DNA from 2 places in the Acidovorax facilis genome. Region 1 is predicted to be linked to the other one. Evidence: predicted binding sites of a transcription regulator. Region 1 holds the regulator's gene; the other holds the start of a gene.
The links. Region 1 encodes sigma-54, which starts transcription at its own class of promoters, with help from an activator protein. Its sites were predicted from a motif close to TGGCANGNAANCTGCTTT; they were not measured.

Region 1 (14,914 bases):
TCGAACGCAAAACGCCGCAGCATGCCGGCCGGAATGCGGCAGGCGATCTGCGCGGCCTCGATCACGATGGTGCCGCTGCCGCAGCAGGGGTCGTACAGGGGCTGGGGGTTGTCGCCATGCGGGTCCCAGCCGCTGGCGGCAATCATGGCGGCGGCCAGGGTTTCTTTCAGTGGCGCATCGCCCTTGTCTTCGCGCCAGCCGCGTTTGAACAGCGGCTCGCCCGAGGTGTCGATGTAGATCGTGGCCTCGTCGGTGGTCAGGTGCAGGTGGATGCGCACATCGGGCCACTGGGTGTTCACGTCGGGCCGCACGCCGCTTTTGGCGCGGAAGCGGTCGGCCACCGCGTCCTTGACCTTGAGACCTGCGAAGTTGAGGCTCTGCAACGGGCTGTGTTGGGCCGTCACCTCGACCTTGAAGGTCTGGCGCGTGGTGAACCAGATTTCCCAGGCCACGTCGCTGGCCATGGCATAGAGATCGTTCTCGGAGCGGTACGGGCGGTGCGCCAACTGCACCAGTACGCGCTGGGCCAGTCGGCTGTGCAGGTTGAGCAGCAGCGCCTCGCGCCACGAGGCGCGCAGCAGCACGCCGCCGCGGCCGACGAGCAGGTCTTGCCCCGTGAGGCCGGTGATGCCATGCACCTCGTCGGCCAGAAAGCCCTCCACACCAGCGGCGCAGGGGAGAAAAAGTTGGAGTTGGTTCATGTCGATGGGGAGGATACGCGCTCAGACAATGCGTGGGAATCCGGCGTTCCCGCGCGGGCCAGCAGCAATTGGCGGATGGATTCGGGGATCGGCGCCACCTTGCGGTCGGCCTTGCCGATGAAGACGATGCCGATCTTGCCGCGCGCCACCTCGCGGCCTGAGGTCTTCTCGGTCATGCAAAACACCAGGTCAAACCCATAGCGGTTGAAGTCCGCAGGCGCCATCTCCACGCGCATGGTTTCACCGTGGAAACCTTCGGACTTGTACTGCGCCACGATGTCGCCGACCACGATGGACAGCCCGCCCACGTCGGCCTCGGGGTAGCCCAGCGACTGGAAGAAGCGCACCCGCGCTTCAGAGACCAGGCTCAGCAGTTGCGCGTTGTCCAGGTGCCCGCCTTGGTTGACGTGGCTGATGTAGATCTGCAGCTCGGTGGCAAAGCCGAAGTGCGGGGGGAGGTCGAAGACGATGCGGGCCATGGTGGGGTGGCGGATAGAAAAACGAAAAATTCAAACAGGGCGAGCCATGCGCCCCCAACCGGGGTACCTACAGCGCCTTGCGCAGGTTGGCCGGCGCGATCTTGAGCGCCTCGCGGTACTTGGCCACGGTGCGGCGTGCGCACTCGATGCCCTGTTCCTTGAGCATCTCGGCGATCTGGCTGTCGGACAGCGGCTTGGCGGGGCTTTCTGCGGCCACAAACTGCTTGATGAGGGCGCGCACGGCGGTGCTGGACGCGTTGCCGCCGGTCTCGGTACCCAGGCCCGAGCCAAAGAAGTACTTCAGCTCATACGTGCCAATTGGCGTGGCCATGTATTTGGCGGTGGTCACGCGGCTGATGGTGGATTCGTGCAGGCCCAGTTCGTCGGCGATGTCGCGCAGCACCAGCGGGCGCATGGCCAACTCGCCGTGGGTGAAGAAGCTTTTTTGCCGCTCCACGATGGCGCGCGAGACGCGCAGGATGGTGTCAAAGCGCTGCTGGATGTTCTTGATGAACCAGCGGGCCTCCTGCAGGCGCTGCTGCATGCCCTGGTGGCCCTCGCCGCCCTTGTGGCCGCGCAGGGCGCCAGCATAGATGTCGTGCACGCGCAGGCGCGGCATCACATCGGGGTTGAGGCTGACGATGAAGTTGTGCTGGCCATCGCGTCCATTGGCACGCCCGGCTTTGCGCACGATGACATCGGGAATGATGATGTTGCGCTCCACGTCGGCAAAGCGACGGCCGGGGCGAGGCTCCAGGCGAGCGATCAGCGCCATGGCGGCGCGGGTGCGCTCTTCGCCGTCGCCACACAGCTGCGTCAGGCGGCGGATATCGCGGCGGGCCAGCATCTCCAGCGGCTGCTGACAAATGCGCAGCGCGGTCTGCACCGTGTCGGGGTCAGCATCGCTGTCCTCGTCGGCAGCCAGCGCCGTGAGCTGCAGCGTCAGGCATTCGGCCAGGTTGCGCGCACCCACGCCGGTGGGCTCCAGGCTTTGCAGCAGGCGCTGGGCCACGGTGAAGCGGTGCACCAGCTCTTCGATTTGCTCCAGGTCGTCCGGCCCGGCCAGGCTGATGGCCAGCTCTTCCAGCGGCTCTTCGAGGTAGCCGTCGTCGTTGAGCGATTCAATGAGAAAACGCAGCGCGGCGCGGTCGATCTCGGACAAGCGCAGCGCCAGCGCCTGACGGTGCAAAAAGGCGGTCAGCGATTCATGCGAACGGGCCAGCTCGGTGGCGTCGGCCTCGTCGCCTTCGGAGTCGTTGCGGTTGCGGGCGGGCGCATCCCCGCCCCACTCCGCGTCGTTGGGCGCCATTTCTACCGTGCCGTCACCGCTCCAGTCAGGCTCGTCAGCGCCAGCACTCGGTGCTTCAGCATCATTTTGGCCTTCAGCGCTTGTGCTGCTTGCGCTGCTAGCTCCTGAAAATATAGCATCATCAGCACTGTACTCATCAGGCTGCGCGGGCGTGTCGGCGGCTTCCAGGCCAAACTCCTCGCGCGGAGCTTCGTCGGCATTGCGTTCGAGGAACGGGTTTTCGTCGAGCATCTGCTCGACTTCCTGCGAGAGTTCGAGCGTGGACAACTGCAGCAGCCGGATGGACTGCTGAAGCTGGGGGGTCAATGCAAGATGCTGCGAGACGCGCAGCGAGAGTCCAGGCTTCATCACATCCTGAAGTGTTCGCCAAGGTAAACACGTCGTACCTCGGCGTTGTCCACGATCTCGGACGGCGTGCCCTGCGCGAGCACGCGGCCATCGCTGATGATGAAGGCGTGGTCGCAGATGCCCAGGGTTTCGCGCACATTGTGGTCGGTGATGAGCACACCAATGCCCCGCGCCTTCAGGAAGCCGATGATGCGCTGGATCTCGATCACGGCAATGGGGTCGATGCCGGCAAAGGGCTCGTCCAGCAGGATGAAACGCGGTTGAGTGGCCAGGGCCCGGGCAATCTCGACGCGGCGGCGCTCGCCGCCGGACAGGGCCATGGCGGGCGAGGCGCGCAGGTGGTCCACGCGCAGCTCCTGCAGCAGGGCCGTCAGGCGCTCCTCGATGGCGTCGCGCGAGAGCGGCTGGCCGTCATCACCACGCTGCAGTTCCAGCACGGCGCGCACGTTCTCTTCGACTGTGAGTTTGCGAAAGATCGAGGCTTCCTGCGGCAGGTACGACAGGCCCAGGCGCGAGCGCCGGTGGATGGGCATGTGGGCCACCGATTGGCCGTCGATGCGGATGTCTCCCTCGTCGCTGCGCACCAGGCCCACGATCATGTAGAACGAGGTGGTCTTGCCCGCGCCGTTGGGGCCGAGCAGCCCCACGACCTCACCTTTTTGCACGACCAGCGAAACGTCCTTGACGACCTTGCGGCTGCCATAAGACTTCGCCAGGTGCTGCACCTCCAGGCGGCTGCCCGCCTGGGAATCAGGCCCCAGGCGGCTACCCGCCTGAGTGTCAGGGCCGGTACTCACAGCGGGCCCACTCACTTGGCGCCGCCGCCAAGGCTGTTGCTGGGGCGCAGCGCCGGGGCTGAGGCCGGGGACGCCGCCTCGGGGGCCGCCGCAGCGGGCGGTGGATCTTTGGGGGCCAGCACGGCGCGCACGCGGCTGCCCGGTGCGGGGGCATCGCCCGCAGCGTTGGTGGCGGTGCGCTTTCCGTCCACGGAGAACACGTCGGTCAGGTTGTTGTAGACAATCACGGCGCCGGTGATCTCGTCGCTGAGCACAGCGCCCCGGTAGCGGCGCAGCTCGGCACGGGTGATGAAGCGGACGTTGTCGGCCTTGCCGTCGTACTCGATGACTTCGCTCTCGCCTTCAATGAACTCCTCGGGTGCTCCCGGCAGGGTGTCGCGCTTTTGCCGGAAGAAGGCGCGCTTGCCGGGCTCTGCCGTGACCACACCGTACTGGTAGCCATCGGCATCCTGGCGCACATCCAGCCGCGCGCCGCGCAGCACGATGGAGCCCTTGGTCATGACCACGCGGCCAGAGAACACGCTGGTCTGCTTGAGTTCATCGTGGCGCAAAGCGTCCGCCTCGATGTTCATGGGCTTGGCGCGGTCGGCCTTTTCGGCATGGGCCACACCGAAGGTGCAGGCCAGGGCCGCGAGCAGGAGGATCGGAAGGAGGCGATGGTTCATAGGGCACGAATCTTGCAATCATTGTAGCCACCCCGTCGCGTTCCTCCATGAAAAAAGCCCGCATGTGCGGGCTTTTGCCAATGGGAACCGGCGGCCGGGCGAAAACCGTCAGCCTTTGCGGGCCACTGCCGCCAGATGTTCCACCACCTGCAGCACGTTTTGCATGCTGCCCGCCATGGTGCCATCGGTGTAGAACTTGCCCGCCACACCCATCGAGGGCACGCCCTCCACACCGTAGGCGTCCTGCAGTTGCGAAGCACGGCGAACCTGGTTGGACACGCTGAACGAGGTGTAGATTTCCTTGAACTTGGCGGCGTCCACACCCTGTTGGGCCACCCAGGCAAAAATTTCGTCGTCCTTGGCCAGCTTCTGCTTTTCCACATGGATGGCGCGGAACACCTTGGCGTGCAGGGCTTCGAGCTTGCCCATGCCTTCCAGGGCGTAGTACAACTTCTGCTGGGGCACAAAGCTCGCGTTGAAGGCCACGGGCATACGACGGACGGAGAGGTCCTTGGGGGCGGCCTTGACCCAGGCGTCGAGCGCGGGTTCAAAGGCGTTGCAGTGGGGGCAGCTGTACCAGAAGAACTCGATCACATCGACCTTGCCCGCAGGCGCGTCGGGCGCTAACGGCTTGTCAAGCCGCCGGAAGTCCTTGCCCTCCTTGAACTGGCGGGCCTGAGCCAGCGCGGGGGTGGCCACTGGCAACGTCAGGGCGGAAGCGGCAACCGCCGAGGCGGCGGACAAAGAAAACTCACGGCGTTTCATGACAAAGACTCTCCTGTTACAGGTCTGGGGGATGTGAGCCATGCCCCCGCAAAAAGTTCAGCCACCCGAAGTCTGGCGCGTCAGCGCTGCACGCGCACCAGCGCCGACTCCAGCCCGGCACCATCGAGCTTCTCCTTGAGCTGCTCGGCGTCGTCGCGCTTGGTGAACGGCCCCACACGCACGCGGAACACCGCCCGGCCATTCTGCTCACGCTCGCTCACGCGGGCCTCCCAGCCCAGCATGGCCAGCTTGGCGCGCTGCGCATCGGCGTCCGCCTGGGTGCGGAAAGCCCCGGCCTGGACAAAGTAGTCGAACGGGTCCAGATTGCCCTTGGCAGCAGCCTTGGCCACGGCCAGATCGCCCAGCGGGTCGGCGCCAGGCTTGGTTTCAGCCTTGGCCTCGGGCTTGCTGGCAGCGGGCTTGGGTGCGGGCGCCGATGCCACAGCCCGCGCATCCGGCGCGGCTGGGGTGGGCGCCGAGGCAGCCACAGCGGGCGGGGCTGCCGGGCGAGCCGGGTTCTTGCCATACAAAGGCGAATTGGGATCCCAGTTCTTGTTCTTCTGGGTCTCGGCGGCGTCCATGTCCACGCCCCGGCCATTGCCCTTGTTAAGGAAGGGGACCGGCACCTTGGTCACGTACACCGCCACAGCCAAGGCAGCGCCCAGGCCCACGATGACCCCAACGATAAAGCCGACGATGGTCCCGCCCGTCTGTTGTTTCTTCATAGTGACTGCTTACATTCTGGCTGGAGCCGACACGCCCAGCACGGCCAGGCCATTGTGCAATACCTGCGCGGTGGCGGCGACCAGCGCCAGGCGAGCCTTCTTCACGGCCTCGTCGTCCACCAGGATGCGCTCGGCGTCGTAGTAGCTGTGGTAGCTGGCGGCAAGGTCGCGCAGGTAGAAGGTCACATCGTGCGGGGCTTCGCCGTCGGCCGCAGCCGTGAGCATTTCGGGGTACTTGGCCAGCTGCAGCATCAGCGCCTGGGCCTGTGGGCCTTCGAGAGCCGACAGATCGACGTCGTGCAGCGAAGCCACGTTGCCACCGCCAGCCTCTTGCCACGCGCGCAGCACCGACTGGATGCGGGCATGCGCGTACTGCACGTAGTACACGGGGTTGTCGTTGTTCTGCGCCACGGCCAGGTCCACGTCGAAGGTGTACTCGGTATCGGGCTTGCGGGAGAGCAAGAAGAAACGCACGGCGTCCTTGCTGGTCCATTCGATCAGGTCGCGCAGCGTGACATAGCTGCCTGCGCGCTTGCTGATCTTGACCTCTTCACCGCCCTTGACCACACGCACCATCGTGTGCAGCACATAGTCGGGGTAGCCCTGCGGAATGCCCACGTCGGCCGCTTGCAAGCCCGCGCGCACGCGGGCAATGGTGCCGTGGTGATCCGTGCCCTGGATGTTGACGACCTTCGTGAAGCCACGCTCCCACTTGGCGATGTGGTACGCCACATCGGGCACGAAGTAGGTGAAGGAGCCGTCCTGCTTGCGCATGACGCGGTCCTTGTCGTCGCCGTAGTCCGTGCTTTTCAGCCACAGCGCGCCATCTTGCTCGTAGGTCTTGCCATTGGCGACGAGCTTGTTCACCGTGGCCTCGACGCGGCCGCTGGTGTACAGGCTGGACTCCAGGTAGTACTCGTCAAAGTGCAGGTTGAACGCCTGCAGGTCCTTGTCCTGCTCGTTGCGCAGGTAGGCCACGGCGAACTGGCGGATATTGTCGTAGTCCTCGACGTCGCCGTTGGCCGTGAACTCGCGGTCGTCGGCCTTCACCGTGGCCTTGGCCTTGAAGGCCTCGGCAATGTCGGCGATGTAATCGCCGTTGTAGAAGTTCTTGGCCAGCGGGTTGTCGCTGTCGGTGGGCCAGCAGTCGTCGCCGGGCTTGAAGCCCTTGGCGCGCAGCTGCGTGCTCTTGGTCAGCGTATCGATCTGCACGCCCGCGTCGTTGTAATAGAACTCGCGGTGCACCTTCCAGCCCTGGGTGCTGAACAGGTTGCAGATGGCATCGCCTAAAGCAGCTTGGCGGCCGTGGCCCACGTGCAGCGGGCCGGTGGGGTTGGCCGAGACAAACTCGACCAGCACGCGCTGGCCGTTGTCGGGTTGATAGCCGAAACGCTCGCCAGCGGCCAGCACCTCGCGCACGACTTCCTGCTTGGCGGCGGGCTTCAAGCGGATGTTCAGAAAGCCCGGTCCGGCGATTTCAATGGCATCCACCCAGCGGTTGAAGGCGGGCGTGGCCTCCAGTGCGGCCTTGAGCTGTTCACCCAAGGCGCGGGGATTGAGCTTGAGCGGCTTGGCCAGTTGCATGGCGGCGGTGCAGGCGAAGTCGCCATGGGCCGCCACCTTGGGGGATTCAAACGCCGCCTTGGCGCCAGCGCCAGGGGACAGGACTTCCAGCTCGGCCGCAAGCGCAGCGAGCAATTCATTTTTGGCTGTGAGCATCGGCGGATTTTACGGGGCCGGGCCGGGGCGCCCACCGAGCATGCCGCCAGCAGCGCCAAAGCAGCCCTGCGCAGCCAGTACGCAACAGATCGTAAAGAATCATGGCCTGGCCTGCGGCGTGTCAGCCCCGTCTCCAGAGCATACGTTGTAATCGGGCAATCCGACGCAGGTTGCGTCAGATGCCACACTCTACTGGAGCCCCTATGAACAAGCTTCTCTCCCTGACAGCCCTGAGCCTGGTCCTTTCGTTCGGCGCAGCCCACGCTGCCGACGCCCCTGCCGCCGGAGCCAAGGCTGCCGCCCCGGCCACGGCAGCAACCCCCGCCACGCCGGCAGCGCCTGCGGCATCGGCCGCCGCGCCCACCAAGCAGCAGACCCGCATGGCCACCTGCAATGCGGAAGCGGCGGACAAGAAGGGCGACGAGCGCAAGGCTTTCATGAAGACCTGCCTGAGCAACAAGCCAGAAACCCAGCAAAACAAGATGAAGGCCTGCAACGCTGACGAAAAAGCCAAGACGCTCAAGGGCGACGAGCGCAAGGCCTTCATGAGCGAATGCCTGAAGAACAAATAAGCCCTGCCAAAACAAAGAAAGCCGCTGCCCGTGAGGGTCAGCGGCTTTTTTGTGGGCGGAAGGTCTTTCTTGCGACGCCTACCAGCCCCGCGCCCAGAACACCGCGATCACCGCCACCACCGGCAACACGTGGGACTGGATCATCACGAGGCGGCGAACTTTTTTCACCTCCAGCGCGTCAGGCAGTGCCCCCGTGCTGCGCAGCGCATGGCGCCAGCGGCGAAACACCAACGAAGGCCAGAAGGACAGGAGAATCATGACCAGAATGATGGTGATCTTGATGTGAAACAGCGGCTGCGAGAGATACCACGAAGCCCCCTTGATGCCCCAGAGGACACGCGCCACGCCGCTGGCTATCATCAGCGCCCCCGCCACACCGTAGATCACATCCAGCCGCGCCAGACGCTCGACCACAGCGGCGTTCATCCACTCCATGCGGCACAGCGCCGCCTGGCTCGATAAAAAGACCACAAAGGTCAGGATGGCCACCAGGTGCAGGGCGGCGAGGACGGCTTCGAGGGTCATGGGGGTTTCCTTTGCAAAACCCAGGACCTCAGTGCGCGCTGCTTTTCTGAAACCCGGGTGGCCGCCATTTTGCTTGAGGAATTTCGCGACCGCCGCGCAACGCGGCATGCCGGTATGTGTGCCACCGCATTGCGTCCCCCCAAAAAAAGCGGCGCAGACCCGAGGGCCTGCGCCGCTTTGACCGAACACCGGAGCGGACGCGATCAGGCCACCGTGCGGGCCATCGCGCCTGCCGGCACATCCGCAGGCACCACCGGGGCCATGGCAGTGGCCGGGGCGGGCAGGGGATGACCGTTCAGCGCGGCATCCAGGCGCTCATGGTCCAGCGCGTTTTCCCAACGGGATACCACCACGGTGGCCACGGCGTTACCAATAAAGTTGGTCAGCGAGCGGCATTCGCTCATGAAGCGGTCCACACCCAGAATCAGCGCCATGCCGGCCACCGGCACTTCAGGCACCACGGCCAGGGTGGCGGCCAGAGTGATGAAGCCTGCACCGGTCACGCCTGCTGCGCCTTTGGAGCTGAGCATCGCCACCAGCAGCAACGCCACCTGGTGACCCAGCGTCAGTTCGGTGTTCGTGGCCTGGGCGATGAACAGCGCGGCCAGCGTCATGTAGATGTTGGTGCCGTCCAGGTTGAAGGAATAGCCCGTGGGCACCACCAGACCCACCACCGACTTGCTGCAACCGGCCTTTTCCATCTTTTCCATCAGCGAGGGCAAGGCGGATTCAGACGACGAGGTGCCCAGCACCAGCATCAGCTCGGCCTTCAGGTAGCGGCACAGCTTGAACACCGAGAATCCACACAGCCGCGCCACAAAGCCCAGGATCACCACCACGAACAGCAACGAGGTGATGTAGAACGAGCCCACCAGCCAGGCCAGATTGACCAGCGAACCCAGGCCAAACTTGCCGATGGTGAACGCCATGGCACCGAACGCACCGATGGGCGCGGCCTTCATCACAATGCCCACCACCTTGAACACGGGGGTGGTCAGCGCTTCCAGAAAATGCTGCACCGGACGGCCCGCCTCACCCACCAGTGCCAGGCCCACGCCAAACAGCACGGCCACGAGCAGCACCTGCAGGATGTTGTCGCCCACGAAGGGGCTGACCAGCGTCTTGGGGATGATGTCCATCGCAAACCCGGTCAGGCTCATCTCATGCGACTTGGCCACGTAGCTCTTCACGGCCGTCTGGTCCAGATCGGCGACGTTGATGTTCATGCCCGCGCCGGGCTGCACCACGTTGGCCACCACCAGACCCACCACCAGGGCCAGCGTGGAGAAGAACAAAAAGTACGCCATGGCCTTGCCAAACACGCGGCCCACGCTGCTCAGCTGCGACATGCCCGCAATGCCGGTCACGATGGTCAGGAAGATCACCGGCGCGATGATCATCTTGACCAGCTTGATGAAGGCATCACCCAGCGGCTTGAGCGCCTCGCCATAGGCGGGTTCAAAATGCCCGAGCAAGACACCCAGGACGATGGCGAGCACCACCTGGAAATACAGCTGCCGGTAAAAAGGCAGCCGCACGGGGTGGGCTGTGGGGGCGGAAATGGCGTGCATGGAGGTCTCCTGAAATCACGAAAGACTGCACCACCGGGGTGCGTCGAGGGTGCCGTTTGTACCGCCGCACGCTGTTTGAGCCGATAACCTATTGGTATTAGTCAGGGGCACCGCCATAGGGCGCCGCTTGCCCCAATATAGGGAAAACACCTAGCACCTGGCCGGGATGCGGCACACTCGCTCCCCGCAACATCCCAGCCTACGGACCGCGCCAGGAACAAATTTTCCCCATGACGATGACGCCCCGCCTCCGAAAATTCTGGACCCTGCTGATCCTGCTTGGGGGCATGGTGGGCAGCATGTTCATCGCCGGCCAATGGGCCTGGCAGCGTTCACTGCAGGAAGAAAACCGCAGCGTGCAGGGCCAACTGGCGCTCTACGGCCAGGCCCTGGCCCAGCGCATCGACCGCTACCGCACCCTGCCCGAAGTGCTGGCGCTGGATGCACAGCTGCGCAACGCGCTGACCCACCCACTGAGTGCGGCCGATGGGGAGCAGCTCAACCGCAAGCTGGAGCAGGCCAACGGTGCCAGCCAATCCTCCACCCTTACCCTGCTCAACCGCGACGGCCTGGCCGTGGCCGCCAGCAACTGGCGCACGGCCACCAGCAATGTGGGGGTGGACTACAGCTTTCGCCCCTACGTGCAGCAGGCGCTGGCCCAGGGGCGCGGCAGCTTCTATGGCATTGGCGTGACCACGGGTGAGCCGGGCTACTTTCTGTCTCAGGCCATCCACGACGACCAGGGCCAGACGCTGGGGCTGGTGGCCATCAAGATCGCGCTGCAGGAGCTGGAACGCGAGTGGCTGCAGACCACCGACATCGTGCTGGCGTCGGACGCGCATGGCGTGGTTTTTTTGGCCAGCCAGGATGCGTGGCGCTACCGCCTGCTGGAGCCACTGGACGATGAGGAACGCCGCGAGCTGAACGCCACCCGGCAGTACGCCGACCAGCCGCTGCGCCCGCTGGAAGTCCGCGTGGTGGAAGCCCTGGACACTGGCGGTCGGCTGGTCAGCGTGCAGGCCCCTGCCCTGCCCGGCCGCGTGCTGTGGCGGACCCAGCCCCTGCCCGGCACCCTGTGGCAGCTGCACCTGCTGCACGAGACACACAGCAGCTTCGCGGACAGCCGGTGGGCCGCTGCGGCAGGCGCGGGCGGCTGGCTGGCGCTGGGCCTGCTCGTGCTGTTTGTGCGCCAGCGCCAGCGCCTGTCAAGCCTGCGCCAGCGCAGCCGCCAGGAGCTGGAGACCGTGCTGCGCCAGCACGCCCAGGAGCTTCGCACCGCGCAGGACGGCATCGTGCAGGCGGCGCAGCAGGCCGCCCAGCAGACCGACACGGGCCTCTCGCGCAGCCTGGAACATCTGCCGCAGGGCGTGGTCATCATCGACGCCGACCTGAACCTGGTGGCCTGGAACTCGCGCTATGTGCAGCTGTTTCGCTTCCCGGCAGACCTGATGCGCGTGGGCCAGCCCATTGCCGACCTGATGCGCCACAACGCGCGCCGGGGCCTGCTGGGGCCCGGCCCGGTGGATGAGGCCATCGAACGGCGGCTGGCCCACCTGCGCAGCGGCACGCCACACCTGCACGAAAGCGCCAAGGACGACGGGACGGTGCTGGAGATCCGGGGTAATCCGCTGCCCGAAGGCGGTTTTGTGACCAGCTACGCCGACATCACCAGCTACAAGAACGCCGCACGCGAGCTGCGATCGCTGGCCGATGCGCTGGAGCAGCGCGTGGCCGACCGCACCCGCGACCTGGACGCCGCGCGGCGCGAGGCCGAGCAGGCCAACCGCTCCAAGACCCGCTTTGTGGCCGCCGCCGTGCACGATCTGCTGCAGCCCCTGAACGCCGCGCGCATGTTCACTTCGCTGCTGCGCAGCCATCTGCCAGGCGACGCCGAACGGCACGCCGTGGACAGCATCGACGGCGCCCTGGCCGCGCAGGACGCCATCCTCAACAGCCTGCTCGACATCTCGCGCATGGAATCGGGCCAGTTCGATGTGCACATCCACGACGTGGCCCTAGGGCCACTCTTGCAGGTGCTGGGCCACAACTTTGGCGTGCTGGCCGAAAGCCAGGGCCTGCAACTGCGCTGCGTGCCCACGCGCGCCGTGGTGCGCACCGACGACAACCTGCTGCGCCGCATCCTGCAGAACTTTGTCTCCAACGCCATCCGCTACAGCCGACGCGGGCGCATCGTGGTGGGCTGCCGCAGAGTGGGCAATGACCACCTGCGCATCGAAGTGCATGACCAGGGCCCCGGCATCCCCGAGGCGCTGCAGCGTGTAATTTTCGAAGAATTCCGCCGCCTGGACGAGGGCCGCGCCGACGACCGGGGCGCAGGCCTGGGCCTGGCCATTGTCGAACGCCTGGGCCGCCTGCTGGGGCACGAGATCGGCCTGCGCTCGCAACTGGGGCGTGGCAGCGTGTTCTGGGTGTGTGTGCCGCTGGGCAACCCCGCCGCTGCGCAGCAGGCTGCGCCCCCCGCCACCATGCAGCAACCCGCCGACGACGCGCCGCTGCAGGGCAGCAGCGCCTGGGTCATTGATGACGACGGCCCCACCTGCACCGCCACGCAGGCCCTGCTGCAGCGCTGGGGCTGCACGGTGCCACTGGCCGCTGGCGCGCCCGAGGCCCTGGCCGCCGCCCAGCCCGGCCAGGCACCCCGGTTGGTGCTGCTGGACGTGCACCTGGGCAGCCACCACCATGGCCCCGATGTCTACACGGAGCTGTGCCAGCGCTGGGGCCAAGCCCCCGCCGTGATCCTGGTCACCGCCGAACGTGACGCCACCCTGCGCCGCCAGGCCGCCGAACGCGGCTGGGGCTTTCTGGCCAAGCCGGTGCGGGCGCCCGCGCTGCGGGCGCTGGTGAGTCAGACGCTGCTTAGACAGGAAGCATCCCCCTGAGCCGCTGCGCGGCTTCCCCTTCTCTCTCCGCGCTGCGCGCCACGGGAAGCGGGAGGACGCCAGTGCATGCACTGTGTGTTGGCGGCGCTTGCACGGCGCCTCGCGCAGGGTGCTGCGCCCGGTTGGATAGGCTGCGCTCGTCGCTACGCTTTTAGTAGCTGCCAGGGCTTTTTGAATAAGCGACAGCGGCCGTTTTGATGCAGATCTCCACCTCAGGAAGACACGCCGTCTTCCGTCTCCAGGCTTTTGACCAGCACCGCCGCCTGCGTGCGGCTGTAGCACGCGAGCTTTTTCAGGATGGCGGTGACGTGCACCTTCACCGTGTTCTCCGCCAACCCCAGCGCGGCGGCGATCTGCTTGTTGAGCAGCCCGTCGGCCAGGCACAGCAGCACGCGGAACTGCTGGGGCGTGAGCTGCGCGAGCCGCGCGGCCAACTCGGCGTCGGCCTCGGAGCGCTCGGCCGCCATGGGCGGGAACCCGCTGCCGCCGTCCAGCACGGCCTGGATGGCGTCGCCCATGGCCTCGGCGGGCGCGGACTTGGGGATGAAACCCGCCGCACCAAACTGCTGCGCGCGCCGGATGACACGCGGGTGGTCGTTGGACGAAATGATCACCACCGGCAGCTCGGGGTATTCGCCGCGCACATGCAGCAGGGCCGAGAAGCCGCGTGTGCCGGGCATGCTCAGGTCCAGCAGCACGAGCTCGATCTCCGGGTGCTCCTGCAGCGCCGTGCCCAGCGTGGCGGCGCTGGCCGCCTCCAGCGTGCGGTACTGGGGCAGGCGTTCGCGCAGCACGTGCAGCACGGCCGCGCGGAACAGCGGGTGGTCGTCAGCGACGAGAAGCGTGGGCTCGGACATGGAATGTGCAGTCTGCCACGGGGCCGTCAGCCGCCCTGGGGGCCTTTCCAGAACGCGGGCTGTGCGTACTGGTGCTTGAGGTGCTCGATCCACAGCCGCACACGCAGCGGCAGGTGCTTGCGCTGGGGGAAGACCACGTAGATGCCGTTGGGCGGTGCGGCAAAGTCCTCCAGCACCGCGACCAGTCGGCCTGCGGCGATCTCGGCCTCGACCTCCCAGGTGCTGCGCCAGGCAATGCCCCAGCCGCCCAGGCACCAGTCGTGCAGCACCTGGCCATCGGAGCAGTCGAGCGGCCCGCCGGGCTTGAGGTGCATGACCTCGGTGGAGCCATCGGCATGCGGCACCCGGAACGCCCAGCCGCGCGTCTGCGAGGCGTCGCTGGAGAGCGTGAGGCAGTCGTGCTGCACCAGCTCGGCCGGGGCGCGCGGGGTGCCGCGCCGGGCCAGGTATTCGGGTGTGGCCACGCACAGGCGGCGGTTGTCGGCAATGCGCACGCTCACCAGCGACGAATCGGGCAAATCGCCCACGCGCACAGCGCAGTCAAAGCCTTCGCCCGCCAGGTCCACCACGCGGTCACTGAGGTTGAGAGAGATGGTCACATCGGGGTGCGCCGAGCGGAAACGCGGCACCAGCGGCGCCACATGGCGGCGGCCAAAACCAGCCGGGGCGGTGATGCGCAAATGGCCCGTGGCCTTGACGCCGCCTTCGGACACGCTGGCCTCGGCATTGGCCACGTCGGACAGCAGGCGCTGGCAGTCTTCCAGGAACGCGCTGCCCTCGTGCGTGAGGCTGATGCGGCGGGTGGTGCGCACCAAGAGCTTCACGCCCAGGTGCTCTTCGAGCGCATCGAGCCGACGGCCCATGATGGCGGGCGCCACGCCCTCGGCCTTGGCGGCTGCCGTGAGGCTGCCGCGCGTGGCCACCGATACAAAGGATTCGAAGGCCTTGAGTTTGTCCATGGGCGGTGATTATGGAGACATC
Region 2 (14,914 bases), 750 kb from region 1:
ACAGAAAGCCCGCTGATTGCGGGCTTTTTTGTGGGATGAGCGTGGGCTACAGCACCACCGGGATCTCGGTCGCGGGTGGTGTATTGCGGCTGCGCCCGCAGCGCACCAGGCCGTCGATCATCACCATGCCGATGCCCGGGATGTCGCCCAGCTGTACGCTTTCCAGCAGCGTGGCGCCAGCCGTGTGCTGGGCGCGGTCCATGAAGACGAAGTCGGCCGCGCGGCCTACCTCGATGAGGCCGCAGTTCAGGTTGCGGATGCGCGCCGTGTTGCCCGTGGCAAAGCAGAACACCAGTTCGGCGGGGATGTCGGCAAAGCTCGATATCAGCGCAATCATGCGCAGCATGCCCAGGGGCTGCACGCCCGAGCCAGCCGGGCCGTCGGTGCCCAGGATCACGCGGTGCGGGCACTTGAGCTCGATGGCCGCCCGCGCGGCCTGGATGGCGATCTTCTCATTGCCGTTGTGCACCAGCTCGATCGCGCGGGACGACTTTTCGCACAGCTCGCACACATGCTTCCAGGGCAGCGCGGTGTGGCCGCCGTTGATGTGGCCGATCACGTCGGCATCGGCCTCCAGCACCACGTCTTTGTCGATCAGGCCTGATCCGGGGATGGACGGGCCGCCCGTGTGGATGGTGCTCTGGATGCCGTGCTTGCGCGCCCAGGCCACCATCTCTTTGGCCTCGTAGCCCGCCTTGACGGAACCCAGGCCCACTTCGCCCAGCAGCGTCACGCCGGCGTCGGCCAGGTCCTTGAAGTCCTGCTCGGTCATGCCTTTTTCGATGACCGGGGCGCCCGCGATCACCTTCACGCCGCCGGGGCGGAAGTTGTCGAACGAGCGCTGCGCGGTGATGGCCAGGGCCTTGAGTCCCACGATGTCCTTGGGGCGGCCGGGCAGGTGCACTTCACCGGCCGAGACCATAGTGGTCACGCCGCCGTTCATGGTGGAGTCGATCCAGCCGATCTGGTTCTGGCGCGGCGTCCAGTCTCCGAACACGGGGTGTACATGGCTGTCGATCAGGCCCGGCGCCACGCAGGTCTGGCGTGCGTCGATCACGGTGTTGGCGTGGTCGGTGTCGCAGTCCTTGTAGCGGCCCACGGCCACGATAAGGCCATCATTCACCACGATGGTGTCGGCGTCGAGGATGGGCCGGTCCAGGTCGCCCGACAACAAAAGACCGATGTTCTGGATGACGACCTTGCCCGATTTGCCGCCTGCTGCTGCTTCTGCCATGGATTCTCCTCGTGGGGTGGTGGGCGGGGCACCACGCGGCACCCCGCAGGGAAAAATCTCTTGTTGATTCAGGCCGCTGCGACCCTGCCCTTGGGCAGACTGGGGCCGGGCGCCACAGTGCGCAGCACGCTGTCGATGACAAACGATTCCCAGTGCGCCAGCGCGTCGGGCGTCTCCAGGTCTTCGCCCAGAAAGGCCGACAGCGTGTGCCGGTTGGACATGTAGAAGTAGCCCGTGGCGGCAATCAGCAGGTACACATCGCGCGCCGACACATCCTTGCGGAACAGCCCCTGCGTCTGGCCGCTTTCGAGCACGCGGCGGATCACCTCGATGGCGGGCGACGAGTATTCACGGGCGCGCATCGACTTGGAGATGTGCTTGCCCTTGTGCAGGTTCTCAGTGTTGAGCAGCGTGATGAACTCGGGGTTCTTGCGGTAGTAGCCCACCACAAAGCGGATTACCGCCTGCAGCGCCTCCACCGGTTTGGCGGTGTCCAGGTCCAGTTTGGACTCCGCATCGTTCATGCGCCGGTAGGTTTCCTCCAGCACCTCGATGAACAGGCCTTCCTTGCTGCCGAAGTAGTAATAGATCATCCGGTCGAAGGACTTGGCCGCCTTGGAGATTTTCTCCACGCTGCCGCCTTCGTAGCCGTAGCGGGCGAACACCTTGGTCGCCGCCTTCAGGATGTTGTCGCGCGTGGTCTGTGCGGCCTGTTCGCGCACGCCCGTCTTGCGGGCAGAGGCTGCGCGGGGGGACGCGGTCCGGGTCTTGGTGGGAGTGGCAGACATGGCGGGTCCTGGTGGATGAGGCGGTCCCCCGGTGCGGGGGCCGCCGGGGGATCACTGCTCTGCGAACGCGCGTTCGATCACGAAGTCGCCAGGCTTCGTGGTGTTGCCTTCCTTGAAGCCACGCTCTTCCATCATGTGCTTGAGGTCGCGCAGCATCTCGGGGCTGCCGCAGATCATCACGCGGTCTTCCATGGGGTTGAGCGCGGGCAGGCCCAGGTCGCGCGCCAGCTGGCCGTTTTCGATCACGGTGGTCACACGGCCCTGGTGCTTGAAGGGCTCGCGCGTCACGGTGGGGTAGTACTTGAGCTGCTTGGTGACCATCTCGCCCAGGAACTCATGCTGCGGCAGCTCCTGCGTGATGTAGTCGTGGTAGGCCAACTCCTTCACCTCGCGCACGCCGTGCACCAGGATGACTTCCTCGAATTTCTCATAAGTCTCGGGGTCGCGGATCAGGCTCAGGAACGGGGCCACGCCCGTGCCGGTGGACAGCATGTACAGGCGCTTGGCGGGCAGCAGGTAGTCGATCAGCAGGGTGCCCGTGGGCTTCTTGCCGACCACGATGGTGTCGCCCACCTTGATGTGCTGCAGGCGCGAGGTCAGCGGGCCGTCGGGCACCTTGATGGACAGGAACTCCAGGTGTTCTTCGTAGTTGGGGCTCACGATGCTGTAGGCGCGCAGCAGGGGTTTGCCGTTTTCGCCACGCAGGCCAATCATCGTGAAATGCCCGTTGGAAAAGCGCAGCGCGGTGTCGCGCGTGGTGGTGAAGGAGAAAAGGCGGTCCGTCCAGTGGTGGACCGTCAGGACGCGTTCGTCAAGAAAGGCGCTCATGGTGCGTTAGATGGAAAAGTTGGAAACAAATAAGAAATCTGGCTGAAGCTGGCTCAGATTCAGGGCCCCAAGCGCTCTACAGCGCAATGTTCAGGCCTGAAAGCTTGTGGCTCACAACCCTCCATTGTTCCGCATCTGGCAAAGCCGCTTTTCTTTTGGTGATTGTGGGCAGCGTGGGCGCCAGCTTTTTGTTGAACTGCAGGAAGATTTCCATGCCCTCGGGCAGGTCGTCTTCGGCATAGATCGCATTGGCCGGGCACTCGGGAATGCACACCGCGCAGTCGATGCATTCGTCCGGGTCAATGACCAGGTATTCCGGCCCTTCCTTGAAGCAATCGACCGGGCACACATCGACGCAGTCGGTGTACTTGCACCGAATGCATGCGTCCGTCACAACGTGCGTCATTTTGGGGCTCCTCGTGCACCGTTTTTGGGGGTGCGAAAACACCATTGCAGAGTCTGGTTGATTCCGCTACATTGACATCAAATGTAGTGTTCACAACATTTAAGTTAAGTGAATGCTACACAAAATGCAATGCGCGTACAAGCACTTGCAACAAAGCAATGAATGGGTTGCCACGATGACTGAACACACCAAGACCGATGGGCTGCCGGGCATGGATGCGCCAGATCTGCCGCAGGTGCTCGAGCGTGCCCGGCCCCGCAACGAGCGCATGAACGCGGCCAAGGTCGAGTGCAATGCGTGCCCCGTGCTGTGCCAGATCTCCGAAGGCCGCGCAGGTGCTTGCGACCGTTACGCCAACCAGGCGGGTGTGCTCGTGCGACTGGACCCGGTGGTGTTGCTGCGCAAGACGCTGGAAACGGGCGAGGCCACGCTGGTGCCGTTTGCGGGCCGCGCCCCGGCTGCAGGAGACGCTGAGACCGCAGTGGCTTCAGCACCCACATGGAACGGCGATCTGCTGCTGTCTGAAGAGGTGTTCGTGACGGGCGTGGGCTCATCCACCACCTACCCCGACTACAAGCCGGCGCCCTTCATCGTGGGCTCCAAAACCGATGGTGTGGACATGGTCACGGTGGTCACTGAGGGCATCTTCAGCTACTGCAGCTTCAAGGTGAAGATCGACACCGATCGCTTCCTCGGCTCCGAGCAGGCCAACGTGCGTTGCAAGGGCGAGGTGGTGGGCCACGTGACCACGGCGGAATACGGCTCACAGATGCTGTCGCTCGGCGGCGTGCACCACCTCACGGGTGGCACCAAGAAGGAGGGCCGCATCACCGCTGAGATGATGCAGGCGCTGGGCAACAAGCAGGCCGTGGAGTTCACCATCGACGGCGGCTCGCAGCTCGTGATCCAGGCCGGGCGCGCACCCATCGTCAACGGTGTGGCCGAACAGCGCATGCGCGTGGGCTGCGGCTCTGCGGCCATTGGTATCTTTGCGCGCCAGTTCTTCGGCCATGCCGACGAGGTGGTGGTGGTGGACGACCACATTACGGGCGTGCTCACCGAGCATCAGGCGGGGCGCTGTCTGGACATGAAGCCCTCGGGCATCCAGATGCGCGGGCGCAAGTCCACGCCGGGCCGCTATTTTCAGGTGGCGAATCCGGGCACCGGCTGGGGTGGCACCGACATTGCCGACCCGCTGTCCATCATCGAGGGCTGGGACGAATCCGTCGCCTGGCCGGGGTTGCGCCTCTTGATGACCTCCACCACGGGGGAGCATGCCTCCTGGTACGTGCTGGACGAGCAACTGAATCCAGTGGAAGCCGAGATGCCTGTCGAGGTGCGCCGCATCGTGGACCGCATCGGCGAAAACTGCGAGCCTTCGCTGGCGTCTGTGCTGTTCCTCGGCGGTGCGGGCGGCAGCCTGCGCGCAGGGGTTACCGAGAACCCGGTGCTGCTCACCCGCTCCATCAAGAATGCGCTGGTCAATGTGACCTGCGGCGGTGCCCCCGCCTATGTGTGGCCGGGCGGCGGTATCACCGTGATGGCCGACGTGCTGCGCATGCCGGACAACAGCTTTGGCACTGTGCCCACGCCCGCCATCGTGGCACCCATCGAGTTCAGCATGCGCCGCGCGGACTACGAAGCGCTGGGCGGGCACACCGAACAAATTCGCAGCCTGCGCGAAGTGCTGGAGCGCGGTGCGTGGCACAACGACGGTGCGCCGCAGGCGCGCGTGTGGCAGACCTTGCCCGCGGCCAATCCGTGGCCGCTGGGCCGCCCACCCCTGCTAGGCTGAGTGAGCCGCGCTGTGAACGCTTGCCGCAAACTCCTTTCCGACGGCCGCTGGCACTTCCAGCATGGCCCGATGGACCTCATCCTTCAGGCCGAAGGGGCGCGCGACGCCGTGACCCACGCGCACGAGCGCGCCTGGCAACGTTTTGAAGGGCTGCTGCAGGAGCTGGTGAGTGAACTCCCAGGCCTGCGGGCGCCGGTGGGTGAGCGCTGCGCGTTGCAGGGCGTGGTGGCGCGCCGCATGTGGGCCGCCTGCAGTCCCTACCGTGCGGGCTTCATCACGTCGATGGCTGCGGTGGCCGGTGCGGTGGCCCAGGAAATTCTGGCGTGCTACGAACAGCAGGGCATAGACCGCGCCTGGGTCAACAACGGCGGCGACATTGCGTTGCACCTGGCGCCCGGCCAGTCGGTCACGGTGGGGGTGTACGCTGACATCGCCGCACTCAACGCTGCACAGTTGCGCAACGGCTTGGTGCTGGATGGGCAGATCCGCATCGACAGCGCCATGCCGGTGCGCGGTGTGGCCACCAGTGGGTGGCGCGGGCGCAGCCAGTCGCTGGGCATTGCGGACAGCGTCACGGTGCTGGCGCGCACGGCCGCGCAGGCCGATGCGGCAGCGACCATTGTGGCCAATGCGGTCAATGTGCAGGACGCGCGCATTGGTCGCATGCCTGCGTGGCTGGTGCGGGACGACAGTGACCTGGGTGCCATTCCTGTCACCGTGGATGTGCCTGACTTGCCCGAAGAGCAGGTTCGCCGGGCTTTGCAGCAGGGGTTGCAAAAAGCGCAAGAATTGCAGTCCAGCGGCCTGCTGTGGTTTGCGCTGCTGGCGTGCCAGGGGCAGTTTCTGGCGACCGCAGCACCGCCAGCCCTGGCCGGTGCTGTGTGGCCCCCACTAGCGGTGATGAAATCGGAAGTTGGTTCAGTATTTGCTTAACGAATTGCACAGGTCTCCAAAATGATCCAGATACGACGCGTTTTCACCCATCTTGAGGAAATCCGGCACGAATTCGGGCCGGTGGCTGAGGTGCCGCTGCTGCGTGGTGCCATCGGTGCGGTGCTGACCAACCCGTTTGCGGGCCGGTACGAACCCGACATCTTGCCCATGATGGATGCCCTGCAGGACGTGGGGCTGGACATGGCCCAGCGCCTGCTCAAGGCCATGGCTGTGCCCGCCGAGCGCATTGAGACTTACGGCAAGGGCGCCATCGTGGGGGCAGCTGGCGAGCTGGAGCACGGCGCGCTGTGGCATGTGCCCGGTGGTTATGCCATGCGCGAGCTGCTGGGCTGGAAGGGCGACCGCAACGCCTACGCCAAAGGCCTGGCCGAAGAGAAGACCGGGCAACCCGCCAATGCACTGTCTATCGTGCCTTCCACCAAGAAGGTGGGTGGCCCCGGCGCGGCGCTGGATGTGCCGCTCACCCACATCAACGCGAGCTACGTGCGCAGCCATTTCGATGCCATCGAAGTGCGGGTGCCCGGCGCACCCACATCGGATGAAATCGTCTTCATCCTGGCCATGTCCACCGGCGCTCGCATCCATGCACGCGTTGGAGGCCTCAAGGCCGCAGACATCAGCCAGTGGAACGGCCTGCGCTGATCCAAACCCAAGGAGATACCCACATGTCCGCCAAGATCCGGAAGATCATTGTTCAAACCGACGAAGTCCGCGTGGAGATGGGGCGCGACGTACAGCCGCCTGTGCGCAAGGCCCTGGCCATGGCCGTCATCGAGAACCCCTGCGCGGGCCGCTATGTCGAGAACCTCGACGAACTCGTGGCCATCGGTGAAGAGTTGGGCGCACTGCTGGGTGCCCGTTGCGTCGCAGCCCTGGGCATTGAACCTGGCCAGGCACAGAGCTACGGCAAGGCCGCCATCGTGGGCGAGGCGGGCGAGCTGGAACATGCCGCCGCCATCCTGCACCCCAAGCTGGGGGCGCCACTGCGTGTGGCGGTCGAGAAAGGCGCTGCCCTGGTGCCGTCCAGCAAGAAGATCGGCGGCCTGGGCACCGCCATCGACGTGCCCCTGGGCCACAAGGATGCCGCCTATGTGCGCAGCCACTTCGACGCCATGGAGGCCCGCGTGGCCGACGCCCCCCGCGCCAACGAAATCGTGGTCGCCATCGTCGTGACCGACAGCGGCCGTCCGCTGGCACGCATTGCCGGTCTTCAGGCCTCCGAAATCAAAGGCGAGGATGGACTGCGCTGATCTGAGCGCGCACTACCATCCCGAGCAGTCTCACCAGTTCCCCTTCCCCAACCCACCTTTCAGGAGTTTCCCCATGACGATGCGACGAAACCTCATGCGTGCCACGGCCGCAGCCGCGCTGGCATTCACGCTGGCCCCTGTGGTGCACGCCCAGGATGTCATCAAGATTGGCGAGATCAACAGCTACAAGGCGCAACCCGCCTTCCTGGAGCCCTACAAGAAAGGCATGGAGCTGGCGGTCGATGAGATCAACGCATCGGGTGGGGTGCTGGGCAAGAAGGTCCAGCTCATCATCCGCGACGACAACGCCAACCCTGGCGACGCCGTGCGTGCTGCCGAAGAACTGGTGTCGCGCGAAAAGGTCGATGTGCTCACGGGCTCGTTCCTCTCGCACATCGGGCTGGCGCTGACCGACTTTGCCAAGCAAAAGAAATTCTTCTTCCTGGCCGGTGAGCCACTGACCGACAAGATCGTCTGGCAAAACGGCAACCGCTATACCTACCGCCTGCGTCCCTCCACGTACATGCAGGTGTCGATGATGGTGCCCGAGGCAGCGGCCCTCAAGAAAAAGCGCTGGGCGCTGGTGTACCCCAACTACGAGTATGGTCAGTCGGCCGTGGCCACGTTCAAGCAGCTGCTCAAGGCGGCCCAGCCCGATGTGGAGTTTGTGGCCGAGCAGGCGCCCCCGTTGGGCAAGGTCGATTCGGGTAGCGTGGTGCAGGCCCTGGCCGACGCCAAGCCGGATGCGATCTTCAACGTGCTGTTCGGTGCCGATCTGTCCAAGTTTGTGCGCGAAGGCAACACGCGTGGCCTGTTCCAGGGCCGTGAAGTGGTCAGCCTGCTGACGGGCGAGCCCGAATACATGGACCCGCTCAAGGACGAAGCGCCGAACGGCTGGATCGTCACCGGCTACCCCTGGTACGGCATCCAGACGCCTGAGCACAAGGCCTTTCAGACTGCCTACCAGGCCAAGTTCAATGACTACCCGCGCCTGGGCTCCATCGTGGGCTACAGCGCCATCAAGTCGCTGGCCGAAGGCATGAAGAAGGCCGGCTCCACCGACACTGAAAAACTCGTGGCAGCTTTCAAGGGCTTGCAGGTGCCCACGCCGTTTGGCCGCATCACCTACCGCCCCGAGGACAACCAGTCCACGATGGGCGGCTATGTGGGCCGCACCAAGAACGAAGGCGGCAAGGGTGTGATGGTGGACTACCGCTATGTGGATGGCAGCAAAGTCCAGCCCTCAAACGACGAAGTCAAGAAAATGCGCCCCGCCGACTGACGGCCGCGCAAGGCCGGGGAGGGCTCCCTCCCTGCCAACTGCCCCTGATCTCTGAACCATAGCGCAGGCGCCGACCTGCAGGGATGGACCTTGCCGTGACCCCGAAGGATGTGGAATGAGTTTTTCGAGTTTTATCGTTCAGCTGCTCAACGGACTGGCGGGGGCCTCCTCGCTGTTCCTGGTGGGCGCAGGGCTGTCGCTGATCTTCGGTGTCACGCGCATCGTCAACTTTGCGCATGGCTCGTTCTTTATGGTCGGCATCTATGTGGCCTATTCGCTGGTGGCCAAGCTGGGCACCGGCCTGGGCTTCTGGCCCGCGCTGCTGCTGGCGGCGGTGGTGGTGGGAGCGCTGGGCGCTTTGGTGGAGGTGGTGCTGCTGCGCCGCATCTACAAGGCGCCCGAGCTGTTCCAGCTGCTGGCCACGTTTGCGCTGGTGCTGGTCATCAAGGACGCTGCGCTGTGGTTCTGGGGGCCGGAAGAACTGCTGGGCCCGCGCGCGCCGGGGCTGTCGGGCTCGGTCAACATCCTGGGGCGGCAGTTCCCTTCGTATGACCTGTTTCTGATCGTCGTGGGCCCGGTGGTGCTGGGCCTCTTGTGGCTGCTGCTCACCCGCACACGCTGGGGCACTCTGGTGCGCGCTGCTACGCAAGACCGTGAAATGGTCAGCGCCCTGGGCGTGAACCAGGCCTGGCTGTTCACGGCGGTGTTTGCCCTGGGCGCGCTGCTGGCGGGCCTGGGCGGTGCGTTGCAGTTGCCGCGCGAACCCGCCACGCTGGAGATGGACCTCAACACCATCGGCGCAGCGTTTGTGGTGGTCGTGGTGGGGGGCATGGGCTCCATTCCGGGCGCCTATGTCGCGGCCCTGTTGATCGCCGAAATCAAGGCCATCTGCATCTGGCTGGGCGTGGTGGACATCTTCGGTTTCAGCGTGTCGTTCTCCAAGCTCACGCTGGTGGTGGAGTTTCTGGTGATGGCCGTGGTGCTGGTCTGGCGCCCCTGGGGCCTCATGGGCAAGCCGCAGGGCGTGAGCCGCAACACCGGCCTGCCCGAGGCGCCTCTGCGCCAGCCCGAGCGCTGGTTCAAGCTCGGTGGCGCGGCGTTGGTGGTTGCGCTGGTGCTGTTGCCGTTGCTGACGACGGGCTCGCCATACCTCACGGTGCTGATGATCGACCTGCTGATTGCCGCGCTGTTTGCGGCCAGCCTGCACTTCATCATGGGCCCGGCGGGCATGCATTCGTTCGGCCACGCTGCGTACTTTGGCCTGGGCGCCTATGCCGCAGCGCTGCTGGTGCGCTCGGCGGGTATCCCCATGGAGCTGGCGCTGGTGCTGGCGCCGCTGTCGGCGGCGGCGGGCGCGCTGCTCTATGGCTGGTTCTGCGTGCGCCTGTCGGGCGTCTACCTGGCCATGCTGACGCTGGCGTTTGCCCAGATCACCTGGGCCATCTGCTACCAGTGGGACGGCTTCACGGGCGGCAGCAACGGCCTCACGGGCGTATGGCCGGCCGAGTGGCTGTCAGACAAGCGCAACTACTACTACCTCACGCTGGCCCTGGTGGTGGGTGGTGTGCTGTTGTTGCGCCGCGTATTGTTCTCGCCGTTTGGTTACGCGCTGCGGGCCGGGCGGGATTCCGTGCTCCGGGCCGATGCGATCGGCATTGACGTCAAGCGCATGCAGTTGACGGCTTTCGTCATCGCCGGCCTGTTCGCCGGCCTGGGCGGCGCGCTGTTCGCGTTCTCCAAAGGCAGCATCTCGCCCGAGACGCTGCATGTGGGCCGCTCGGTCGATGGCCTCGTCATGGTGCTGCTCGGCGGGATCCAGACGCTGGCGGGCCCTGTGGTGGGCGCCGTCACCTTCACCTGGCTGCACGACACCGTGGCGCGCAACACCGACTACTGGCGCGCCATGCTGGGCGCCATCATCCTGATCCTGGTGCTGCTGTTCCCGCAGGGCATTGCGGGCGCCATCAAGCAGATCTTCGACAACAAGCGCGAAGCCAAGAACACGAAGGAGGGCACGGCATGAGCCTGCTCAAAGTCTCTGGCCTGGGCAAGTCCTTTGGCGGCGTCAAGGCGGTGGATGGCATCCACTTCGAGCTGGCTGCCGGCGAGCTGCTGGCGCTGATCGGCCCCAACGGCGCGGGCAAGTCCACCACCTTCAACATGGTCAACGGCCAGCTGCCTGCCGATGCAGGCTCCATCCAGCTCAATGGCCAGGAGCTGGTGGGCCGCAAGCCGCGCGACATCTGGCGCATGGGTGTGGGCCGCACTTTTCAGATCGCTGAAACCTTTGCATCGCTCACGGTGGTGGAGAACGTGCAGATGGCACTGATCTCCAACGACAACCGCCTGTTTGCGATGTGGCGCAAGGCGGCAGACCACAAGCGCGACGAGGCCCTGGCGCTGCTGGACCAGGTGGGTATGAAGTCGCAGGCCGACCGCCCCTGCAGCGTGCTGGCCTATGGCGACGTCAAGCGCGTGGAGCTGGCCATCGCGATGGCCAACGCGCCGAAGCTGCTGCTCATGGACGAGCCCACCGCTGGCATGGCGCCCAAGGAGCGCAACGAACTCATGGCGCTCACCAAGCAGCTGGTGATCGACCGCAACATGGCCGTGCTCTTCACCGAGCACAGCATGGACGTGGTGTTTGCCTATGCCGACCGCATGATCGTGCTGGCGCGCGGGCGCCTCATTGCCGAGGGCAAGCCGCTGGAGCTGCGTGACCACCCCAAGGTGCAGGAGGTGTACTTCGGCACCGGCAAGACCTTCGAGAAGAAAACGGCAGCCGCTGCTGCAGAGGCCGCATGAGCATGACGACCAACGAACCCAAAGAGCTGCTGCTGCAGGCCAAAGGGCTGCAGGCCTGGTATGGTGCGGCGCAAATCCTGTATGACGTGGACCTGGACGTGCGCCGGGGCGAAGTCGTGGCCCTGATGGGCCGCAACGGCGCGGGCAAATCCACGACACTCAAGACCCTGATGGGCATGCTGGCCAAACGCAAGGGCCAGATCCAGTTCATGGGCAAGGACATCTCCAAAAGCGACCCGCACGATGCCGCGCGCCTGGGCCTGGGCTTTGTGCCCGAAGACCGCCGCGTGTTCACCGACCTCACGGTGATGGAGAACCTGGAGGTAGGCCGCCAGCCCGCCCGCACCTGGCCCGACGGCACCGCCGCCCCGGTGTGGACGCCCGAGCGCCTGTTCAAGCTCTTCCCCAACCTGGGCGAGATGCCCCAGCGCCCCGGCGGCCGCATGAGTGGTGGCGAGCAGCAGATGCTCACCGTGGCGCGCACGCTCATGGGCAACCCCTACCTGGTGCTGCTGGATGAGCCCTCCGAAGGCGTGGCCCCCGTCATCGTGGAGCAGATGGCGCACATGATCCTGGAGCTGAAGGAGCAGGGCGTGAGCATTCTGCTGTCCGAGCAGAACATGCACTTTGCCGAGCTGGTGTCCGACCGCGCCTATGTGCTCGAAAAGGGCCAGATCCGCTACCAGGCCAGCATGGAAGAGCTGGCCGCCAACGAAGAGGTGCGGCGCGCTTACCTGAGCGTGTGATGCACCTGCGCAGCCGTGCGATGTGGTGCGCCGCACACGGGTGCTGTTGGTTACAAAAAACACCTCTTCAAACACTTGCGCGATGCGAGCACAAGCCCCGAAACTGGCGCCTTTGATGTAAGGAGCACTACATGAAGTGTCGAGGAGTGGAGGATGGATGCATCGACCGCCGGACTGCCATGGCGGGGCTGGTGGCAACAGCGGGATGGGCCTGGGCGGGGCCGGCCGCTGCCGAGACCGGAGTGACGGACACCCGCATCAAGGTGGGGCAGTCGGCCGTGTTCACCGGCCCTGCCAAGGATTTTGGGGTGGACTACAAGGCGGGCATCGCGCTCTACTTCGACAAGGTCAATAAAACGGGTGGCGTGTTGGGGCGCACGCTGGAGCTCGTCTCCCATGACGACGCCTACGACCCCAAGAAGACCGCAGAAAACACCACGCGCCTCATCGACGAAGACAAGGTGTTTGCTCTCATCGGCTATGTCGCCACGGGCAACCTGATTGCTGCCATGCCCATTGCCGAGAAGGCCGGTGTGCCCATGTTTGCCCCGCTGGTCGGCACCACATCGTTTCGCACCAACCACAACCGCTACCTGTTCCACGTGCGTGCCAGCTACGAGGCCGAACTTCGCAAGATCGTGGGGCACCTGGCCACGCTGGGCATCCACAACATTGCGGTCATCTACCAGAACAGCGCATTTGGCAAATCCAACCTCGACACCTGCCTGCAGATTGCACAGGGGCTCAAGGTCAAGGTGGTGGAGTCCGTGCCCATGGAGATCGCCGCCACCGACGCCAAGGCCCAGGTGGCCTCGCTCACCAAGGCGCAGCCTGGTGCGGTGGTGATGATCATGGCGGGCAAGATGGTGGAGGTGTTCCTGCGCGACTACCGTGCGGGGGGCGGCGCCTCGCCGCTGTACACGATATCGGTGGGAATCACCGATGCGCCGGGTTCCGCGCAACGCTTGAACGGCGGCATCGAAGGGCTGGTCACGGCCAGCATCGTGCCCTCGCCGCAGGCCAGCCGCCTGCCCATCGTGGCGGACTACCGCAAGGACCGCGTTGACGCGGGCGAGAAGATCGACAGCTACACCATGCTGGAGGGCTACATTGCCGCCCGCGTGTTTGTGGAGGGTCTCAAGCGCGCGGGCAAAGCGCTCACGCGCGAAGGCTTCATCAAGGCCATGGAAGACATGGGCACCACCAAGATCGGTGACTTTCCGCTGCAGTACGGCCCGGGCAACCACAATGGCTCCAACTTTGTGGATCTGGAGATGTACACGCGCACCGGCAGTCTGCGGCGCTGAGGGCACCCCAAAGAGACATGCACGCGCCCGCTTCGCTTCACACCATGGTCGTCAACGGCCAGCCTTGTGCCTTGCCAGCAAGTACCTCCACCCATGCCACGCTGCTGCACGTGCTGCGCAATGACCTGTCGCTCAACGGCCCCAAATACGGCTGTGGCCTGGGGCAGTGCGGGGCGTGCACGGTGCTGGTGGACGGCATTGCCGCGCGGGCCTGCGTGATCCCGGCGCAGGGCGTGGCAGGCCGCGAGGTGACCACGCTGGAGGGCCTGCCTGGGCGCTGCCGCAGCAGCGCAGGACTTCACCCTGTACAGCAGGCCTTTGTCGATGAACAGGCCGCGCAGTGCGGCTACTGCCTCAACGGCATGGTGATGATGGCCGTTGCCTTGCTGGAGCGCAATCCAGACCCCGACGAAGCCACCGTGCGCCGCGAGCTGTCGGGCAACCTGTGCCGCTGCGGCACACATGTCGAAATCATTCGCGCCGTGCTGCGCGCGGCCCAGTTGATGCGCGAGGCCCAGGCATGAGCGCCCCACCTGACAACGCCGCACCCCTGCGCGCCCACAGCCCGCTGACCCGCGCCGACTTCCATGCCGCCCAGGGCGTGCTGCTGGTGGTGCGCAACCCGCCGCCCGCGCCACCGCCCGTCAAGGGCCAGCCCGCGCTCGTGGTGGGCAACCCGGCCGAGGGCGTGGAGATACTGATCGCCGTGTGGGACGACGGCAGCGTGACCGCACTCAACGGCCATGTGGACCTGGGCACCGGCATCCGCACCGCCCTCGCGCAGATCGTGGCCGAAGAACTGGACATGCCGCTGGCGCAGGTGAACATGGTGCTGGGCGACACCACCCGCGCGCCCAACCAGGGCGCCACCATCGCCAGTGCCTCCATCCAGATCCACGCCAAGCCCCTGCGCACTGCTGCCGCGCAGGCGCGCCACTGGCTGGTGGCGCAGGCCGCAGAGCGGCTGGGCGTGCCGGTGGATCAATTGCAGGTGCGCGCGGGGATCGTGCAGGTCACTGCAGACCCGTCGCGCCAACTGGCCTACGGCGCGCTGCTGGCGGGCGCGCACACCACGCTGGAGCTGGTGGATGCCACGCCCACCAAGACCGCCGCCGATTACACCGTGGTCGGCCAGTCCGTGCCGCGCGTGGACATCCCCGCCAAGGTCAGCGGCGAGCTGGTGTTTGTGCACGACATGCGTGTGCCCGGCATGCTGCACGGCCGTGTGGTGCGCCCGCCGTATGCGGGGGCCGACCATGGCGACTTCATCGGCAACACGCTCGAATCGGTAGACCAGCAGTCCATCGCCCACATCCCCGGCATCCGCGCCGTGGTGGTGATCCGCGACTTTGTGGGCATCGTCGCCGAGCGCGAGGAGCAGGCCGAGCAGGCCCTGCGCGAGCTGAAGGTGCGCTGGAACGACTGGCCAGGCTTCCCGCGCCAGGACAGCACCGAGGCGCTGGAGCAAGCCATCCGCGCCAACCCGTCCACCCAGCGCCGCCTGGTGGACGAGGGTGAT

Region 2: the regulator sigma-54 is predicted to act here: its motif matches at 3,370-3,387, upstream of ACQ4MJ_RS20090 (6-hydroxynicotinate reductase).

Annotation. Positions count from the first base shown of each region.
Region 1 is NZ_CP192460.1:5,123,868-5,138,781, reverse strand. Features, by position in the region: gene ACQ4MJ_RS23545 (THUMP domain-containing class I SAM-dependent RNA methyltransferase) at 1-701, opposite strand, end outside; gene ACQ4MJ_RS23540 (acyl-CoA thioesterase) at 698-1,180, opposite strand; gene ACQ4MJ_RS23535 (RNA polymerase factor sigma-54) at 1,248-2,837, opposite strand; gene lptB (LPS export ABC transporter ATP-binding protein) at 2,837-3,634, opposite strand; gene lptA (lipopolysaccharide transport periplasmic protein LptA) at 3,646-4,299, opposite strand; gene ACQ4MJ_RS23520 (thiol:disulfide interchange protein DsbA/DsbL) at 4,408-5,064, opposite strand; gene ACQ4MJ_RS23515 (SPOR domain-containing protein) at 5,145-5,789, opposite strand; gene argS (arginine--tRNA ligase) at 5,799-7,508, opposite strand; gene ACQ4MJ_RS23505 (PsiF family protein) at 7,712-8,080, shown strand; gene ACQ4MJ_RS23500 (DUF2214 family protein) at 8,159-8,605, opposite strand; gene ACQ4MJ_RS23495 (dicarboxylate/amino acid:cation symporter) at 8,809-10,176, opposite strand; gene ACQ4MJ_RS23490 (hybrid sensor histidine kinase/response regulator) at 10,407-13,076, shown strand; gene ACQ4MJ_RS23485 (response regulator) at 13,289-13,933, opposite strand; gene ACQ4MJ_RS23480 (LysR family transcriptional regulator) at 13,960-14,892, opposite strand.
Region 2 is NZ_CP192460.1:4,371,141-4,386,054, reverse strand. Features, by position in the region: gene ACQ4MJ_RS20110 (amidohydrolase family protein) at 47-1,234, opposite strand; gene ACQ4MJ_RS20105 (TetR/AcrR family transcriptional regulator) at 1,303-2,022, opposite strand; gene ACQ4MJ_RS20100 (ferredoxin--NADP reductase) at 2,074-2,850, opposite strand; gene fdxA (ferredoxin FdxA) at 2,927-3,256, opposite strand; gene ACQ4MJ_RS20090 (6-hydroxynicotinate reductase) at 3,432-5,051, shown strand; gene ACQ4MJ_RS20085 (UPF0280 family protein) at 5,064-5,984, shown strand; gene ACQ4MJ_RS20080 (amino acid synthesis family protein) at 6,006-6,647, shown strand; gene ACQ4MJ_RS20075 (amino acid synthesis family protein) at 6,671-7,255, shown strand; gene ACQ4MJ_RS20070 (ABC transporter substrate-binding protein) at 7,329-8,537, shown strand; gene ACQ4MJ_RS20065 (ABC transporter permease) at 8,653-10,560, shown strand; gene ACQ4MJ_RS20060 (ABC transporter ATP-binding protein) at 10,557-11,342, shown strand; gene ACQ4MJ_RS20055 (ABC transporter ATP-binding protein) at 11,345-12,088, shown strand; gene ACQ4MJ_RS20050 (ABC transporter substrate-binding protein) at 12,220-13,395, shown strand; gene ACQ4MJ_RS20045 ((2Fe-2S)-binding protein) at 13,413-13,919, shown strand; gene ACQ4MJ_RS20040 (molybdopterin cofactor-binding domain-containing protein) at 13,916-14,914, shown strand, end outside.